DNA from 2 places in the Clostridium sp. 'deep sea' genome. Region 1 is predicted to be linked to the other one. Evidence: riboswitches for the same ligand, from Rfam matches in the RefSeq annotation. Region 1 holds a riboswitch; the other holds the start of a gene.
The links. Region 1 has a riboswitch for FMN ahead of IMX26_RS14600 (ECF transporter S component). Riboswitches for the same ligand answer to the same signal wherever they lie in the genome.
Positions count from the first base shown of each region.

Region 2: linked by a shared signal. The riboswitch ahead of ribD (bifunctional diaminohydroxyphosphoribosylaminopyrimidine deaminase/5-amino-6-(5-phosphoribosylamino)uracil reductase RibD) and the one ahead of IMX26_RS14600 (ECF transporter S component) in region 1 are both predicted to bind FMN.

Region 1 is NZ_CP063353.1:3,132,425-3,139,711, reverse strand. It holds gene tsaD (tRNA (adenosine(37)-N6)-threonylcarbamoyltransferase complex transferase subunit TsaD) at 1-268, opposite strand, end outside; gene rimI (ribosomal protein S18-alanine N-acetyltransferase) at 270-749, opposite strand; gene tsaB (tRNA (adenosine(37)-N6)-threonylcarbamoyltransferase complex dimerization subunit type 1 TsaB) at 736-1,455, opposite strand; gene tsaE (tRNA (adenosine(37)-N6)-threonylcarbamoyltransferase complex ATPase subunit type 1 TsaE) at 1,436-1,909, opposite strand; FMN riboswitch at 2,040-2,154, shown strand; gene IMX26_RS14600 (ECF transporter S component) at 2,293-2,838, shown strand; gene IMX26_RS14595 (hypothetical protein) at 2,930-3,106, opposite strand; gene IMX26_RS14590 (ABC transporter permease) at 3,111-3,803, opposite strand; gene IMX26_RS14585 (ATP-binding cassette domain-containing protein) at 3,787-4,515, opposite strand; gene IMX26_RS14580 (TetR/AcrR family transcriptional regulator) at 4,525-5,103, opposite strand; gene IMX26_RS14575 (hypothetical protein) at 5,713-6,036, opposite strand; gene IMX26_RS14570 (arsenate reductase ArsC) at 6,231-6,629, shown strand; gene IMX26_RS14565 (hypothetical protein) at 7,038-7,287, opposite strand, start outside.
Region 2 is NZ_CP063353.1:221,111-228,397, reverse strand. It holds gene IMX26_RS01125 (ABC transporter ATP-binding protein) at 1-490, opposite strand, end outside; gene IMX26_RS01120 (sensor histidine kinase) at 616-1,617, opposite strand; gene IMX26_RS01115 (response regulator transcription factor) at 1,586-2,278, opposite strand; gene ribE (6,7-dimethyl-8-ribityllumazine synthase) at 2,401-2,865, opposite strand; gene IMX26_RS01105 (bifunctional 3,4-dihydroxy-2-butanone-4-phosphate synthase/GTP cyclohydrolase II) at 2,877-4,073, opposite strand; gene ribE (riboflavin synthase) at 4,085-4,720, opposite strand; gene ribD (bifunctional diaminohydroxyphosphoribosylaminopyrimidine deaminase/5-amino-6-(5-phosphoribosylamino)uracil reductase RibD) at 4,731-5,813, opposite strand; FMN riboswitch at 6,054-6,168, opposite strand; gene IMX26_RS01090 (MFS transporter) at 6,187-7,287, opposite strand, start outside.

The DNA.
Region 1 (7,287 bases):
CTATTAAACCTGGACCTGCGGTTACTGCAATGGCATCTATATCTTCCATAGTTAAGCCAGCCTGTTGTAAAGCGGCTTTGTATACTGGTACTATGTTTTTAATATGGCGACGAGAGGCTATCTCTGGCACCACCCCTCCATATAACCTGTGTAGGTCTATTTGAGAAGAAATTTCATTGGCTAAAACCCTGTGGCCATCTTGAACAATAGCAACTGAGGTTTCATCACACGATGTTTCGATAGCTAAAATTGTTGTAGTTGTTTTCACCTTAAATCACCAACTCTACTAGAGGTTTATGCAGTTTATTAATATCTTTTTTCCACATTACTAAGGCATCTTCATTATTATCACTGTAATATTTTATACGCCTGCCACCCACTAAAAAACCGTTCTTTTTGTAGAGATTTATGGCCTTTTCATTAGATTCTCTAACCTCAAGGGTAATAGAGGTGGCTCCATTAGTAACTGCCTTCGAAAATAAGATGTTAAGCATAGTATTACCATAACCTTTGCCCTGATAGTTAGGGTCTACTGCTATTGTTGTTATATGAGACTCATCCAATACCTGCCATAAGCCACCATAGGCAATTATGGTTTCGTTTTTTAGTAATACCATATAACTAGAGTGATCGTTATGAGTTAACTCTGTGATAAAGGTATTTTTACTCCAAGGATTTGTGTATGTTAAGTGTTCAATACGAGTAATATTATCTAAATCACTTTGAAGCATGGGTCTATGATTTAACATTTTTAGTTTCTCTTTCTAGCCGCTGTTCTTCAGCTGCAGATAATCTCATATAAAATGGTTCTACTGTTTCTGTATTACATGGTTTTTGTTTGTTTTTGATTGCATCAACTACTAAAGGCAAAATTAAAGATGCCCTGGAATAGCTATGAAAAGGGGTATTATTTATAACTTTATCAGCAAATAAACTAACAATCTCTTGCGCATTTGCCTTATTATCATTGCTTATTAAGTGTACCTTATCATGTGCCAAAATTAAATCACTTATTTCGTTTTGTAATTTACCAATAAAGTAGTCATTTATAAGCTTAGGTTTACCCTCACTGCAATTAAATTGACCAACATATACTTGTCCTCGTTGAGCCGGAATAGTTGCTATTACGGGTTCTTTTACACCCCAATAAGATGCGGCTAAAACCTCAAGCGAGGTAAAGCTATATATAGGGCAGTTAGCGGCTATTGCTAAACCCTTGGCTACAGTTAAGCCAATTCTTAACCCCGTAAATGACCCTGGTCCTTTTACTACCCCAATTGCATCTAGCTCATTGATTGTTAAATCAGCCACTCTTAAGGCCTCTTTTATTAAAGACAATAGGTAATCTGAGTGAGTGTAATCAAGGTTTAGGGTATACTCTATAAGTAACTTTTCATTAGTACCTAAAGCAATTGTACAGGCTTTGCTTGAGGTATCAAAGGCTAAGATTGCCACTTATTTTCAGCTCCTTTAGTAAATGTTTTTTTGTTTTAGGAGGTATTATTTTAATTATTCTTTCATTTATCGTATCCGTATAGCTTATATTAATTTGCCAATACGGGTCTAGTATTTCGGCGATAAATTTATCCCCCCACTCCATTACAATTAAGCCATTGTTATATAGCTCTTCGTATCCAAGCTCATATACATCGCTAAAACTATGTAACAGATACACATCCATATGAAAAACTTTTATGGGTGCCTCATATATATTTAAATAGGTGTATGAAGGACTCGTTACCATATCCGCACTGCCCCCTACCCCCTTAAGAATACCTCTAACAAAAGCAGTTTTACCTACCCCTAACTCTCCATTTAAAAGTAAGATATCATTTTTAGTTAAAATATGCCCTACTTTTTGCGCTATATTTTCAGTGTTTTCTACAGAATTAGATTTAAGCGTTAACATAACATAACCTACTTTCTCTGGGTCTAATAAAATCTAATTTCTCAATACCCTATTATAACAGACATGCTTAATTGAAAAAACTAGCTTGACATATTTATTAATATAATACTATACTGTTGTTGTAAATAATATTTACCTTCGGGGCAGGGTGCAATTCCCTACCGGCGGTTAAAGCCCGCGAGCAGTAATGCTGAATTGGTGAAATTCCAATGCCGACAGTAAAGTCTGGATGAAAGAAGGCTTGTTTTTAAACAATTTACCCCGACTTTAAATATAAGTCGGGGTTTTTATGTTTTAAACATCAAAGTATAGACTACTGTATATATTCATGGATAAAGTGAAAAAGTTAGTCTATGGGCTCCAGAGGTTTTGGGAGGATAATTATGCGATACCAAACAAAAACAATGGTTGCTATAGGTTTTTTAGCAGCCCTGTCTACTGTTTTAATGTGGTTTCAAGTACCACTACTACCTGCTGCTCCTTTTTTGGAGTATGATTTAAGCGATGTGCCAGTTTTAATGGGTGCTTTTTCTTTAGGACCTGTTGCGGGGTGCTTAATATCTATTGTAAAAGCTTTTGTTTTTTTACTAACCAAAGGCAAAAGCGGCATTATCGGAGCGTTTATGAACTTAGTTTCTACCGTGTCTTTGGTTTTTGTAGCTAGCTACATTTATAAAAAGCTTAAAAAGAGCTTTACAGGCTCAGTAATTGGTTATGTTTTGGGTACAATCACAATGACTATGCTTATGGTATTAACAAATATGTATATCGCCTTACCTATTTGGGGTATTCCAGTTGAGCAAATTAAACCATTAGTTATATCTGCAATTATTCCATTTAACTTATTGCGTGGTTTAATAAGTTGTATTATAACTGCTGTGTTATACAAACGTTTTAAAAATATCATGGACAAATTTGTTTCACAATAAAGTATTAGTCATATATTAATTATGAGCTATACAATAATTTGGGTCATTAAAATTATTTACTAATTTTAATGACCCTATTTCGTTAAAACTACTATAACATCTTTAAGGCATTTATTACAGCAGTAACTAAAGCACATACTCCAGCAAGAGCCAGCCATTTATACCATATACTTGATTCTGTTTTATTTTTACTTAAGAAAAACCCTATTAAACTAATTAAGAGTAAAACAATGCCCAATATAGCACCTAAAATTATCCCTATTTTCATTTTACTAAACCTCCATTTTGTTAATAACCTTATTCGTAGAATAAGCAGCCAAAATACCTACTGCTAAAAGTACCATACTACCAATAACCATATAGAGATTTGGGTTGATACCAATAATTACATTTCCAAAAATAACAGATAATATAATTGCTGTTACAATTGTTGTTGAAACTGATTTTTTAATAAAACCTATTCTTAATGATATTAAGCCAACTGTCATAATAGCAAAAACAGAGGTAATAACTCTTAGATATTGGCTTAGAATATGTTGGTTTGTGATCTTACCACTTAATATTGGTTTGATGTTTTCAGTTAAGAAAAAAATACTACTTGGTATTAAGGTACATATTAAAAAACCAAAAGCAATAAAGCTTGTGACCAACATAACTTTACTAAAAAATACTTTGGTTTTAGATACCGGATACGAAAACATGAGCATAGCTTTTTGGCGACTGTAATCTTCTATAATAAATTTAGAAAAAAGAACTACAGAAAAAACTGAAAAGACGATAAAACATATACCCGTATGCATCTTTAACAGATTATCGTAACTCTGAAACTGTATATCATTTTCAACTTTAGCTATCATAGCGATCATATATATAAAAGCAAGCATTAATATGGAAATAATAATTAAAGCAATATAATATGAGGTAAGTCTATTGCGTTTAATCTCTAATTTAATTAGTTTTATCATTTGCTTTTTCTCCTACAATACTAAAATAGTATTCTTCTAATCCGCCTCTATACTGCTTTTTTATATCACTCATTTTTGCTTGTTTTGTTATGCCATTTGCTAATACTACTATAAAATCTGCCACCTGTTCTACTTCGCTTAACGTGTGGCTTGATAATAAAATTGTTTTATCTTCTTCTTCACAAAGCCTTTTAAACAACACCCTCATATCCTTAATACCTTGAGGGTCTAGCCCATTAACTGGTTCATCTAAAATTAATAGTTTAGGTTCATGTATAATAGCCCTTGCAATAGCCAACCTAGCTCTCATTCCTAAAGAGAATTTAGAAACTGAGCGGTTATTCACACCCTCAAGTCCTACCATTTGAAGAGTATTTTTAATATCAGCTTTAGAGTCCATGTAAGCTAAGTGAATCTTTAGATTCTCTTCTGCGCTTAAATGCTCATAAAATACGGGTGTTTCTATAGATAGTCCAATATATTTTAATATTTCATTACGCTGCGTATCGATATTTAAATCAAAAATACTTATTGAACCCAAATCTCTTTGTAGTAGTCCGGTAAGCATTTTTAATACGGTTGTTTTTCCTGCCCCATTAGCACCTAAAAGACCATATATCTTTTTTTCTTTTACTGAAAAGCTACCATCTTTAATTACTTTTAAATCACCAAAACTTTTTTGAAGCGTTTTAGCTTCTATTACAATAGTCATAAGTATCTCCTACTCACAAATATCGTTAATGAGGTTATCAACCATAAAATCAAAAACCTCCAAGTGGTCATAACACATTTTTTCTTTTGATGAAACCATAGCTAGCAACGCTGTTATCACAGAAATAGCTTTTTTTTGATTGATTTTAAATTTTATATAGGGCTTGTTTAAAAAGACCTGCCCTGCTTTTTGACTATACTCGGCTATTGCTGTTAATTGTATTGGTGATAATTTATTAGTAAATGATATAAAATCAACACTTGTTGTATTGCATATAAAACTATGTTTACAATACTGTCGATACGTTACTTTTAGTACCTCTGCTAAACCATACTTGTTGGGAGAGTTAGCCATTATTTCATTTGCTTGTTTATAAAGATTATCCTGAACTAAACATAAAGCTTCACAAAACAGGGCTTCTTTTGAGTTAAAGAATGTATAAAAAGCTCCTTTAGATATTCCAACATTAGCACAAAGGGTGTCTATACTTGTTTTTTTATATCCATATTTCGACCATTGTTGAGTACATTCTGTTAGTAGTTTGTGGCGTATGTTCTTTTTTTGTTGTTCACTAAAGCTTTTTGGCACAAAATCACCTCCATATGACTATTTATATTATTTTAGTCATATAGATTATAAATAAATTACCTTGCTCTGTCAATTAATAATTCTAATATCAACAATAAACTGTAATTAATATACAACTAAGTATCCACAACGGAATCACACAGAGGTGATTCCCTACTGGCGGACAATTTATACTTTAGGTTTAAGTAACAACAAAAACGAAGGTATCTTAAAGTGCCCAACTTTGTATCCTTGGAGTTCTTAGTGGTTTCTCAATTAAATGTTTATTATCTAAGTTGTGTCTGATTTTTCAAGCTTTAATTACATATTTAAACGTTCTTTGCTAACCTTGTGATAAAAATACTATTCTACTATTACATCTGTCATACTATTCTGTTTCAAGCACAAGGTATATGCCTGTTTTAGATATTTATATAGCTACAAAGCTTAAAATTGCTACTGGGAGTATTCTAAATTCTGTAATAATATATCAAATCATAGCTTTTACTAAAATGTGATACAGAGTGAATATACGCGAGGTTGTACTATATAGCAAAAAGAGATAGCCAGCAAACTGAAAAAAATTATTGCCGACTATCTCATTTTTGTTATATTTTGTAGGTTTATTGTTTATCTAAAAAAACCTTTTTTAGGTTCTTTAGCTTTCATTTCTTCTAATCTACATTGAATTTTTTCTATATTAGCTCTTTTCTCAATAAAAAATGCATACTGCTCAACGGTTTTAAAGTCTAAAAAAGGTGATAAAATTGGATTAGCACCGTGTACTATAGAGCTTAGTATAAAGGAAAAGGGCTTAGCAATTTCTCCTAAGAAAATTGCTGGTACCTCTAATTGACGTTTATAAATCTCACGGGCTAACTTATCTATAATCTCTTCTTCACGTTCTTTAGTAATTTCATCTTCGTTTAAAAAATAATGATACTCTCTTTTCATACCTTACCTCCTTTTGTTTATTGTTTGAAAAAGTCTTTGCTAAATATGCAGTGATATAAATAAATTTTATTTTTTTTGTTTAAACACAACAATGTATAGTAAGATAAGGTATAACATTATCATTATTACTTAAACTAAAGTAATTATGATAGCTTTTGTTAAGCAGTATTAAGTTAGCTGTAAAGGAGCATATTATGGATAAAGTAAAGGTTGCCTTTGTATGTGTGCATAATTCATGTAGAAGCCAAATGGCAGAGGCTTTTGCTAAGCAGTTAGGCAGTGATGTTTTAGAGGTTTATTCAGCAGGAACTGAAACTTATTCACAGGTTAAACCCAAGGCTGTGGAAGTTATGCAAGAAATAGGCATTGACATAAGCGACCAGTACCCTAAACTGCTTGAAGACATTCCTGAGGAACTAGATTACTTAATTACAATGGGTTGTAATGTAACCTGCCCATTTGTGCCTTGTAAACATGAAGAAGATTGGGGTTTACAAGATCCCTCTGGTGGTTCTCTTGAGGGGTTTAGGCTTACTAGAGATTTAATTAAAGATAAGGTTATTGATTTAATTAAGAGAGTATCCTCCCAGTAGGGACACATTTCTTGAGGCAATAACAAACGTTAGCTTTACAGCTTTACGTTTTATTAGTTTAATTAGAGAGATAGGAGCTGCAGCCCTAATGATGTGTGCCAGTGTTTAAAACTGGTATTTGTAAACCGTTGCTATTTAAATACTAGCAAACCATGAGGTTTGGGGAACAACTTTCAATTAAGTTGATGTATAGCAAAACATCTTTTCTCCGTACCGTTACTTATTGATTCAAGCTTTAATTACAATAAGGGTCAGGCCTCTTGCATATAATTTAGTTTGTACTTTCAGCGTAATGTTAACTTTGTCTACCAAGAAAAAGTCAGTCCTGTTGAGGCCAGACCCTCCCGTGAGATTAAAAAGACGCCCACTGGGCGCCCCTACATTGTTTATTTTTAGATGTAACACTTTTTACTCTTTATCTGTTCTCATCTCAATAATTGGTATATTGAGATATGATGTATCGTTTTCTATGTAGTAAGTAGAACCTACAGCTACTCTAATTGAATAGGTTTTACCATTTACTCTCCGAATTCTGTTTTTAATTAAAGAACTGCTTATTTTTAACACTTCATATGGATAACCTTGAAAATTTGTAAAGTGACCGTAATCTGTATCATACTGTTCTCTTAAGGAAATATAAAAGACCAGTGCATGATTA
Region 2 (7,287 bases), 920 kb from region 1:
CTGGATTATTAATCACCGCACGAGCAATAGCCGTTTTTTGCTTTTGACCTCCCGATATTTGAAATGGATATTTATTTATAATGCTGTTTATACCAAAGGTATATGCTAATTTTTTTGCTTTAGATTCTACTAAGTTGCTACCCACTTTATCAATAATTAGAGGCAACATAATATTCTCTAGTACAGTTAAGCTATCTAGTAAATTATAGTCTTGAAATACAAAGCCTAACTTTCTTCTTCTTATAAGTGCTAGTTTACTTTTTCTTAAGCTACTTATCTTTTCATTATCTAATATAACTAACCCAGATGTTGCTAAATCCATGCCTCCTATAATTTTAAGTAGGGTAGATTTTCCACTGCCAGATGCACCCATTATTCCTACAAATTCTCCTTTATTAACTGTAAATGAAACGCCGTTTAAAGCCTTCACTGATGATGTACCATATTTGCCACCATACACTTTTACTAGCTTTTTAGCTTCTAAAATCATTTATGTTACTCCTTTATTCTTGGGGTTTTAATATTACAGTTAAATTTTAGTATCATTATTACTTTAATAAAATTGATTACTCTTTCATAAAACTTACACTTTTGAAAGGATTACAGCAATTTTTGTTAAAATATAATGGTTACTTCTGTTCCTATGTTTTCTTGAGATTCTATATTTAAGTGATGGTTTAGCTTTTCTGCAATACTTTTGCATAGATATAATCCCATACCAGTGGCTCTTTTTTGTTGTTTTCCTATCTCACCGGTAAAAAAAGGATTAAATACACGATGCAAGTCATGTTTGGCAATGCCTATACCAAAGTCTTTAATTTTCAGCTCAGTAGTATTATTGCGACTAGTTATCCTAAACAGGATAGTATTGTTAGTATTACTTGATAACTTGGTGTACTTAAGGGCATTAGATACTACTTGATTAATAATAAACTTGCTCCATTTATAATCCGTTAATACAACACAATTATGAGTTGATATTTCGATTTTTGGAAAAATACCACTATAAATAAATGATTTTTTATTATCGTTTATAATCTCTTTTACTAGTTTATCTAGTGCTACTTTTTGGGGTTTATAGTCTGTGGCAAAATCATCTAATCTAATAAAGTTGAGGCTATCATTAACATATTTAAGTAACTTATTGTTTTCCATAGCTATTTCATTTACTTCACTAACTATGTTTGACTTGTTATTTAACTTTTCAAGGATTAGATTTATTACTGTAATAGGTGTTTTCATTTCGTGAACCCATTTAGAAAAAAAGATGTTCTTCTCTTTGTTTTTTTCATTAATTTCTGATATCTGACCGATGTATTTTATGTGAATATTTGAAATACTATTTAATACTTCGTTATTAAAGCGTAAATTTTCTGCTGCTTCATACAAAGGATTTTCACAAGCTTTGGTAACATTATTTTTAAATGATTTAAACTGTAAGTAGTCTATAATTATTACTAGGGTTAGTATAAATGCTGATATTAAACAAGGGTATAAATATAGAGTGTTACTATCTAAAACTAAGGCAAAAAAAAGCATACTAAGTAAAGTATTTATAAACCATGCTATTATTATTAACTTTCTTTTATTTAGGTATTGCATTAGTGTTAAACACATAACCAACACCCCACTTTGTTTTAATTACATCCTCTAAACCAAGCTTTTTCAATTTCTTCTTAACTCTAGTTACGTTTACAGTTAAGGTATTATCATCTACAAATACATCTGTATCCCATAAACATTCTAAAAGCTCTTCCCGAGTTATCACCTTATTTTTATTCTCAAAAAAATTTTTTAATAGTTTTAGCTCATTTTTAGCTAGTTCCAGCTCTTTTCCTAGATATGAAATACAAAAATTGTTTAGGTCAAGCCCCAGACCGTTAACTCTATAATCGTTTTTAACTTTAGTATTATAGCTATTTGATCTTCTCAATAGAGATTTTATTTTTGCCAACAATATGCTAATACTAAAAGGTTTAGTAATATAATCATCTGCCCCAAGCTCAATACCCAATACCTGTTCCATTTCTTTATTACGGGCAGAAAGAATTATGATAGGAACATGAGACTGTTGCCTTATCATTTTACATAAGTAAAAGCCATCGGTATAAGGTAAATTAAGGTCAATTATTGCTAAATTGTAATCAAGCTGTTTAAGGCAATTTTCTACGTTAGAAAAATCATCTATCTTGTACACAAAATAGCCAGATTGCTCTAAATGATAGCTTAAATTCTTAACTAAAGCTATATCGTCTTCTATTAATAAAATTTTACTCATTTTATCACCTACTAGTTTCTATATACATAATTATATTAGATGATGCCATTAAACAAAAGCATAAAGGTGATTTTGCTTTTGCAAAACCACCTCCAGAATTAGTATCGAATATAAATTATCATCTAAGTTAAATGATTTACCAAATTAGCCATTTCAATGGCAGTTGTAGCTGCCTCAAAACCTTTATTACCTGCTTTTGCACCTACTCTTTCAATAGCTTGTTCAAGTGTATCAGTGGTTAAAACACCAAAAATTATTGGTTTTTGAGTTTGCAATGAAACCTGGGCTATTCCTTTCGACACCTCACTCGCTACCAAGTCATAGTGTGAGGTAGCTCCTCTAATTACAGCACCTAAACAAATTACAGCATCGTAATCTTTTTTTAGGGCAATTTTTTTAGCAATTAGGGGAATTTCAAATGCCCCTGGAACCCAAACTTTTGTTATTTCTTCATCATTAACACCATGCCTTTTTAATGCATCAATTGCTCCTGAAAGCAGTTTGCTACCAATAAACTCATTAAAACGAGCAACGATAATAGCATAACGTTTACCTTTTGATACTAATGTTCCTTGATATTCTTTCATAATTATTACCTCTATAAATGTAAAATGTGACCCATTCTTTGCTTTTTAGTTGTTAAATAACTTAAATTATTCTTGTTAAAGCCTGCTTCTAGCGGTACTCTTTTTGTTATTTTCAAACCATAATCACATAAACCTGATACTTTTTTAGGATTATTGGTCATTAGTTTTATTTTACTTAATCCTAAATCTTTAAGTATTTGAGCACTAATACTGTATTCTCGTAGTTCTGCTGGAAAACCTAATTTTAAGTTTGCATCTACAGTATCTAGACCCTGATCCTGAAGATTGTATGCCTTTAATTTATTTATTAAACCGATACCTCTCCCCTCTTGACGCATATATACAAGTACCCCTCTTCCCTCTTTTGCAATTCTTTTCATTGCCTCATAATATTGGCTACCACAGTCACATCTAATTGAGCCTAATGCATCTCCAGTTAAACATTCGGAATGAACCCTAACTAAAACAGGTTCTTTACCCTTAATATCTCCTTTGACTAAGGCAACATGGTGCTCACTATTTAAGGTATTTATGTAACCATGTATAGTAAACTCACCGAACTTAGTCGGCATTTTTGCAGAGGTAACTCTTTCAACAAAGCTCTCATGCTGTTTACGATATTTAATTAGGTCAGCAATGGTGATTAACAATAAGTTATGTTTTCTTTTTATCTTCTCTAAATCTTTGACTCTAGCCATTGATCCGTCTTCATTCATTATTTCGCAAACTACACCTACTGGTTTAAAACCTGCTAGTTTAGCTAAATCAACTGCTGCCTCGGTATGTCCTTCACGAACTAAAACTCCACCTTGTCTACTTATTAAAGGAAAAATATGACCCGGTTTAGTAAAACTTTTACTGGTTGCATTATCACTAACTAAGCACTTAATAGTATCAGCTCTATCTTTAGCTGAAACACCAGTGGCGTTACTTATACAATCTACTGACACTGTAAAAGCAGTTTTTTTAGGGTCAGAGTTCTTAACTACCATAGGGTGAATATCCAGTTTTTTTAACCTCTCAGCTGTAGTTGGTACACATACTATACCTCTACCATATTTGGTCATAAAATTAATTGACTCAGTTGTTACTTTTTCTGCTACCATTAAAAAATCGCCTTCATTTTCTCTGTTTTCATCATCTACTACAATAATTATTTTTCCATGTTTTAAGGCCACGATTGCTTGTTCAATAGTATCAAAAACCATAATTTTACCTCCTAATAAAAATTATTTTCTTTTAAAAACTGCATGTTTATTTCTTTTTTGTTAAATTGCAAAATTCTCTCAATGTATTTCCCCAATATATCACACTCAATATTCGCTTTATCACCCAGTTTCTTTTGACATAAAGTAGTACTATATTGAGTTGTTGGGATTATTGATACACTAAAATCATACCTATTAACCTCAGTTATAGTTAAACTAACACCATCGATTGCTACAGATCCTTTTTTAACAAGATATTTTATAATACTGTTTGAAGCTGTATATTTTATAATAATGGCATTGTCCTGCCAATATTGACTTGACTTAGTTACTGTTCCATCTATATGACCAGATATTATATAACCACCAATTCGATCTCCAACTTTGGCAGCACGCTCTAAATTTACTACACTGTTGATCTTTAAACTATTCAAGTTAGTTAACCAAAATGTCTCAGGCATAACATCTGTACAAAATGCGCAATTCTCTAACGCTGATACTGTTAAACACACACCATTAACACTAATGCTATCTCCTATTTTTGTACCATTCAGAACTTCATTAGCATTTACTACTAGACTTAAGCTAGAACCCTTTTTTGTAACTGCTCTAATTGTAGCAATTTCTTCAACTATTCCTGTGAACATATACATTACCTCACTTTAAATAACCAATAACAGCTATATTATTATTGAAAAATTGGTATTTAACTGATTTTAGGTTTATAGATTGCTGCATATTACTTATACCTAGATCTTTAATTGGACTATAACATCCACCAATGATTTTAGGTGATATAAAAGCAATAAGTTTATCACAGAGCTTGTTTTTAATTACAGATGTAATAATACGAGATCCTCCCTCAACTAAAATGCTCGCAATACCTAATTTACCTAACTTACTAAATAAGAATTTCAGATCAATACCTCCAAGACAACTAGGGCAAATTATTACTCTTACTCCTTTAGATTTTAATAACTCTAGTTTTAATTTATCTGCCATTACAGTTGTAGCAATTATACAATTTGAGTCTGCTAATACCTGTGAATCTAAAGGTATACTCGCTTTTGTATCAACAATAACTCGTTTACATTGTGCTGCCTTTTTATTTTTTAGCCTCGTTGTTAATTTTGGATTATCTGTCTTAACAGTACCTATTCCAATTAAAATAGCATCATTTTTATGCCTTAACTCATGAGCATACTGCCTTGCTTCCTCACTAGAAATCCACTTTGAATCACCTGTTGATGAAGCAATTTTTCCATCTATTGTCATGGCATATTTAATTGTGCAAAAGGGTTGTTTACTAACAATATATTTTAAAAAAACTTCATTTTGCTGCATTATTTCAGTCTCTAATAACCCTAAGCTTACTTTTACTCCAGCTTTTTGTAATTGCTGTATACCTTTACCACTTGTTAGTGGATTAGGGTCGATTATTCCTATATATACCTGCTTTATACCAGCGTTAATGATTGCCTCACAACACGGTGGGGTTTTGCCATAATGAGTACAGGGCTCAACCGTAACATACAAAGTAGCTCCCTTAGTAGGCTTTACAGCACTATTCAAGGCATTTATCTCAGCATGTAAACCCCCATATTTTTGATGGTATCCTTCGCCAATTATGCTATCATTTTTAACAATTACAGCCCCGACTAAAGGATTGGGACTTACAAAACCAGCACCCAGTTCAGCTAATTCAAATGCTCTCTTCATGTATAACTCATGATTCAACATATTACCTCCCATTTAACAATTTTGCTAAAGCAAAGTGTTACCTAATAAATTTATTAATAAAAAAAAACCCTTAAGCAAACGCTTTACAGGGCTTTAAATACTTCTAAAAGTATCTACTTAAACTACTAATATCAATCACAATTTTATCAAAAGTATATTTAGGCAAAAAAATAAAATCCTTAAATATACTTTCAGGATTTTATTGTTTAAAAAATATGATTAATAAACATATTTAAGCAATATAAATTTCTTTCATCCAGACTTTACTGTCGGTCTTGGAATTTCACCAAGTCAGCCATAAGGCTCGTGGACTTTAACCACCGGTCGGGAAACTAACCCTGCCCTGAAATTATTTAATTAACTATAAGATAACTTAAATCTCATGATTTGTCAATTGTATTTTTTGTACACCATTATTTTTACTTTTAGCTTTCATTACAAAAAATAAAATAACAACTAAAGATATTGCCACAGAACTTGTTATAAAGGCAATACTAATGCCATATAGTTCAGCAATTAAACCAACAGCTACTGCACTTATTACTTCTCCAATTGAGCCTGCCATTGCGTAAATTGATAATAGTGTAGCTCTGTATTCACTGCTGATTAAACAATTTAAATAGTCTCTAGTAAGTGGCTCACTTACACCTACAAAAAAGGTATAACAAATATAAGATATAACAGCAAATAAAACACTATTGGTTATTGCCAAACTAACAATTGATATTATAATAAATAAATGTAAAATTACAAGTGACGTTAAGCTGTTGTCTATAATTTTTATAATTTTGTGTACTGGTTTAAGTACAAAAACTATTAGTATATTAGAGATAACAATAATAGAACCTAAATAGTTCTCAGATAAGTGTTTATTCTCTATTAAAAATACACTCCAATATTCACTTATTGGAGATAAAGCAAATTCATAAATTGCAGCAATCAAAAACATTAAAACAACAAGGATTACTGCATTATTTATGTTACTGTTAACAATCGTATTTAAACTATGTTTATGAGTTTGTTTGTTTAGTTTTTTGATATAGCTTTCTTTCATGCTCATTAATACTATCAACAATGAAATAACATTAATGAAAATGAAAATAAACCACACAGTTTTTATTTTTTGTAAGCCTAGTGCACTACCTGCTAAGCTTCCTATTACAATAGCTAATCTTCTTAGTCTACTGCTTATAACAAACATATCTTGGGAGTGTTGCTCTTTACCAAGATGTTTTAATTTATCATATGCCCAGGCTTCAAAAGCTCCAGACATTAAGGTATAACCTATACCTCTTAATATAACTGCTACTAATATTAATTTTAGGTCTTTAGCAAGTAAATAGATAAAGCCTGTTAAAACAAAAAAACTTAAGCTTGCTATAATAGATTTTCTTCTACCAAACTTATCTGCTATGAATCCTGTAGGTATTTCAAAAATTGCCATACTTAGCTCAAATATCATTGAGACAATACC